Regions from separate parts of the Longispora fulva genome, predicted to be linked through region 1. Evidence: predicted binding sites of a transcription regulator. Region 1 holds the regulator's gene; the other holds the start of a gene.

Region 1 (2,391 bases):
ACCGATTCAAGTCCGTGTCGGAGGCGTATGACGTGCTCTCCGACGACGCCAAGCGCAAGGAGTACGACGAGCTGCGCTCCCTGTTCGGCAGCGGGGCGTTCCGGGGCGGCGGGCCCGGCCCGCGCGGCCCGCAGGACTTCGGCAACTTCACCGGCGGCGGCAACAGCGGCTTCGGCGACCTGTTCGGCAACCTGTTCGGCGGCGGGGCCGCCCGGCGGCGGACCGGCCCGGCCCGGGGCCGCGACGTCGAGGCCGAGCTGATGTTGGACTTCGACAGCGCGGCGCTCGGCGCGACCCTGCCACTGACCCTGCGCTCGCCGGGGACGTGCGACGTCTGCCACGGCAGCGGCGCGAAGCCCGGCACCACCCCGCGGACCTGCCCCACGTGCGGCGGGCGCGGCCTGGTGACCCGGGCGGAGGGCGCGTTCAGCATGAGCGAGCCCTGCCGGGACTGTCAGGGCGTCGGTTCGATCGTGGACGAGAAGGACCGGTGCACCGAGTGCGGCGGCACCGGCGGCGTGACGAAGGCCCGCACGCTCAACGTCCGGATCCCGGCCGGGGTGGCCGACGGGCAGAAGATCCGACTGAAGGAGCGCGGCGAGCCCGGCGAACGGGGCGGCGCGCCCGGCGACCTGTATGTGCTGATCCGGGTCCGTCCGCACGACGTGTTCGGCCGGATGGGCGACGATCTGCTGCTGACCGTGCCGGTGACCTTCCCGGAGGCGGCCCTGGGCACCGAGTTGCGGGTGCCGACCCTGGACGGCGGGGTGACCGTGCGCCTGGCACCGGGCACCCGGAGCGGCCGGACCCTGCGGGTGCGCGGCAAGGGCATCCGGCGCAGGGACGGCTCGGCGGGCGACCTGCTGGTCACCGTCGAGGTCGATGTGCCGAAGGACGTCTCCGAGGAGGCGCGCAAGGCACTCGCGGAGTTCGCGGCGGCCACACCGTCGGCGGACCGGAGCAAGGTGGATGCTGAGGTGCGACGGCGGGAGCGGTCATGAACGCCCATGCGAAAATCCTGATCATCTCCGTCGCGGCGCGGCTGGCGGGGATGCACCCCCAGACCCTCCGGCAGTACGACCGGCTGGGGCTGGTCGAGGCAGGGCGCGCGCCCGGCGGTGGCCGGCGGTACAGCGCGCGGGACGTGGACGTGCTCCGCGAGGTCCAGCGGCTCAGCCAGGAAGAGGGCGTGAATCTCGCCGGCATCAAGCGGATCATCGACCTGGAGAACCTGGTCGACGAGCTGCGGCACCGGCTGGCGGCGACCGAGGCCGCGCTGGCCGAGTCGGAGCGGCGCGCGGCGGAGTTCGCGGCGTTGCATCCTGGGTTCGCGCGCCGGGCGGTGGTGCCCAGCCACGAGACGGCGCTGGTCGTCTGGCGGCCGAGACGGTCCCCGGAATCACGGTAGCGCCCGGCTATTCAGAGTTATACTCATGAGTGCTGGCAAATCGGGCAATACGGCCTGAAGCCGGTATCAGGGGGGTAGCAGATGGGCATCTTTGACGACATCAAGAAGAAGGTCGAGGACGTGGTGGGCGGCGCCAAGGACAAGGCTGCCGAAGCTACGGACAACGCCCAGGACCAGACCGGCGACATGAAGGACAAGGCCGGTGGCGCCATGGGCAACATGGCCGGCAAAGCTGGCGAGATGATCGACAAGGGCGCCAACATGGCGGACGAGAAGACTGGTGGGAAGTACTCGGACCAGATCAACAAGGGTGCCGAGACCGCCAAGGACGCCATCAACAAGATGGGCAACAAGGACAAGTAGATGTCCGGTGCCTAGAGCACCGGAACCCCACCCAGGAGTGGGGGTTACGCCGACGTCGTCATGACTCGGCGTCGGGCGGGGCCGTTCGAGGCCTCGCCCGCTCTCGTGGCTGGCCCACGCGTACCCGTCATGGATTTTGTGGATTTTCCTCATGTTTTCCGTGGATCGGCCTACGGTCGAAGGGTCAGTGGACTCCACGAGCGGGGGGTGACTCACGATGTTGGGTGAACTGGTGGGAGAGGAATTCGGCCAGACAACGGGTACCCGGGTCCTGCGCTCCGTCAACGGCGGACCGCCCACGCTGGAGATCTCGTTCCAGGCTTCCGGCACGCTGCTGGACGCGCCGGCGATGGACATGGGCACCTACACCGCGGAGCTGCGGCCGAACGGGACGATCCTCGGCCACGGCCAGGGCGTGGTCAGCACCCCGGACGGCGACATGCTCACCTGGACGGCGTTCGGGGTGGGGCAGCAGGCCAACGGGGTGACCCAGTACCGGGGCAGCGTGGTCTACGAGACCGGGGCGTCGAGGTTCGCGCGGCTCAACGGCCTGTGCTGCGCGTTCGAGTACGAGGTCGACGACAGCGGCAAGACCACCGGACGATGGTGGGAGTGGAAGT
Region 2 (2,391 bases), 1.9 Mb from region 1:
CTCGGATCTCCGCCTCGTCGCGGATGCCGCCCAGGGACACCCGGACGAACTTCCGGCCGAGCGCCCGCGCGACGGACTCGCCGAGACTGGTCTTGCCCACCCCGGGCGGCCCGACGAGGGCCAGCACCGCGCCGGAGCCGCGCCCGCCGACCACCTGCAGGCCGCGCGCGGCCCGCCGGTTGCGCACCGCCAGGTACTCCAGGATGCGGTCCTTGACGTCCTCCAGCCCCGCGTGGTCGGCGTCGAGCACCTCGCGCGCCTGGCGCAGGTTCGTGTTGTCCTCGGTCCGGGTCGTCCACGGCATCTCCAGCACCGTGTCGAGCCAGGTCCGGATCCAGCCGGCCTCCGGGGACTGGTCGCTGGCGCGCTCGAGCTTGTCGACCTCGCGGATCGCCGCCTCGCGCACCTTCTCCGGCAGGTCGGCGGCCTCCACCCGGGACCGGTAGTCGGCGCTGCCCTCGGGCTCGTCCTCGCCGAGCTCCTTGCGGATCGCCGCGAGCTGCTGGCGGAGCAGGAACTCGCGCTGGGTCTTCTCGACGCTCTCGCGCACGTCCTCGCTGATCTTCTCGGACACGTCGAGTTCGGCGAGGTGGTCGCGGATCCACGCCGTGAGCTTGTCCAGCCGGTCGCCGACGTCGACGGCGGCCAGCAGCTCGGCCTTCTGCTCGACGGACAGCCACGGCGCGTAGCCGGCGGAGTCGGCCAGCTCGGCCGGTTCCGTCATGCGTTCGACGGCGTCGATGACCTGCCAGGCGCTGCGGCGCTGCAGAAGAGCGACCAGCATCGTCTTGTACTCGCGGGCCTGCTCGCGCGCCTTCTCCGTCGCCTCCGGCTCGGTCACCTCGGCGACCTCGACCCACAGGGCTGCCCCCGGCCCCGGCACCCCGGAGCCGATCTTGCCCCGGGCCAGCCCCCGGATGACGGCGGCCGGTTCGCCGCTGGACAGCCGGCCGACCTTCTCGATCACGGCGATCGTGCCGACCGGGCCGTAGTCGCCGTCGAGGCGCGGGACGGCGAGCAGGGTGTCGTCGCCGGCCGCACGGGCCGCGTCGACGGCGGCCTGGGTGGCCGCGTCGAGCGTGACGGGGATGACCATGCCGGGGAGCAGCACCGACTCGGCCAGGGGCAGGACGGGAAGTGTAGCCATGAGGTCACCTCTGTAATCACGTAAACATGAGTCTCTTCGGCTCAAGTTCGTGGGAGGCCCCGGTGTTCCCGATGTGACGGCCGCCACTGGGGTTTTCCGCCGCGGAGGGCCGCGTGCGCCCGATGCGGCTACCGGGATTCCGGATCACCGCCGGTCCCCGCGCGCCGGCGAACCCCACGTGCGGCCTCGCGCCGGCGTTCACCGCAGGCGGTCGGCGAACCACGCCGCCGCCAGGTCGGCGACCCGCGCCAACGCGCCCGGCTCCTCGAACAGGTGGGTCGCCCCGGGCACGACCTCCACCTCGCACGGCCCGCCGAGTTCCCGCGCCGCCCGCCGGTTGAATTCCAGCACCTCCAGATCCCGGCCGCCCACGATCAGCAGCGTCGGCACCGTCACCTGGCCCAGCGCCCCGCCGGCCAGGTCCGGCCGCCCGCCCCGGGACACGACGGCCCCGATCTCCCCGGCAACCACCCGCCCGCCCCCGGGATTCCCGTCGGGGTCCGAAGCCCGCCCAGCCCAGGGACCCCCGCCGGTGTCGGAACCGTGGCCGAGCCCGGCACCCGCCGCGACCAGCGCCGCCGCGGCCCCCGTGCTCGCCCCGAACAGCCCCACCGGCAACCCGACCAGCCCCGGCCACACCCGGACCGACCGCACGAGCCCGACGAGCCGCCCGGCGAGCAGCGGGATGTCGAACCGCGCCTCGGGGGACCGGTCCTCGGCCCGGGTGAGCAGGTCGACCAGCAGCGTCGCGAAGCCGGCGGCGTTGAGCACCCCGGCGACGTACCCGTTGCGGGGGCTGTGTCGGGAACTACCGCTGCCGTGCGCGAACACCACGACGCCGACCGCCCCGGCCGGGACCGTCAGCTCCCCGTCCAGGGTGACCCCGCCGGCGTCGATCAGGACCGTGGACACAAGCGCCACCTACCCCGGACCGGCCCCGGCCAACCACGGGACTGCGGCGAGGCGCGGGCCCCGGGCACACTGACGGGATGTGGTCGTCCCGGTCCGTACCCGTCGTCTGGATGCTGGCCGCGATCGCCGCCGCCGTGGGCGTCGGCACGTGCGCGGGGACCACCTGGCTGCCCGTCACGGCGCGGGTCTTCGTCCTCGCCCTCGTGTCCGTGCCGGTGCTGTTCGTCGGGATCGCGGCGCACGGCCGGGTCGGGTGGGCGCTGGCGGGCTGGACCCTGGTGCTCCTCTGCCAGGCCGGGGCCATGCTGGCCACAGCGGACGGTCTGCTGGCG

What was found. Region 1 encodes HspR, which represses chaperone genes until heat shock. Its sites were predicted from a motif close to TTGAGTNNNNNNNACTCAA; they were not measured.
Positions count from the first base shown of each region.
Region 2: a site for HspR is predicted at 1,174-1,192, ahead of lon (endopeptidase La). Genes of this name have one in related genera too.

Region 1 covers NZ_JADOUF010000001.1:6,216,333-6,218,723, reverse strand. The annotation lists gene dnaJ (molecular chaperone DnaJ) at 1-1,001, shown strand, start outside; gene IW245_RS28220 (heat shock protein transcriptional repressor HspR) at 998-1,408, shown strand; gene IW245_RS28215 (antitoxin) at 1,490-1,771, shown strand; gene IW245_RS28210 (hypothetical protein) at 1,989-2,391, shown strand, end outside.
Region 2 covers NZ_JADOUF010000001.1:4,325,235-4,327,625, reverse strand. The annotation lists gene lon (endopeptidase La) at 1-1,147, opposite strand, end outside; gene IW245_RS19220 (dienelactone hydrolase family protein) at 1,346-2,068, opposite strand; gene IW245_RS19215 (hypothetical protein) at 2,137-2,391, shown strand, end outside.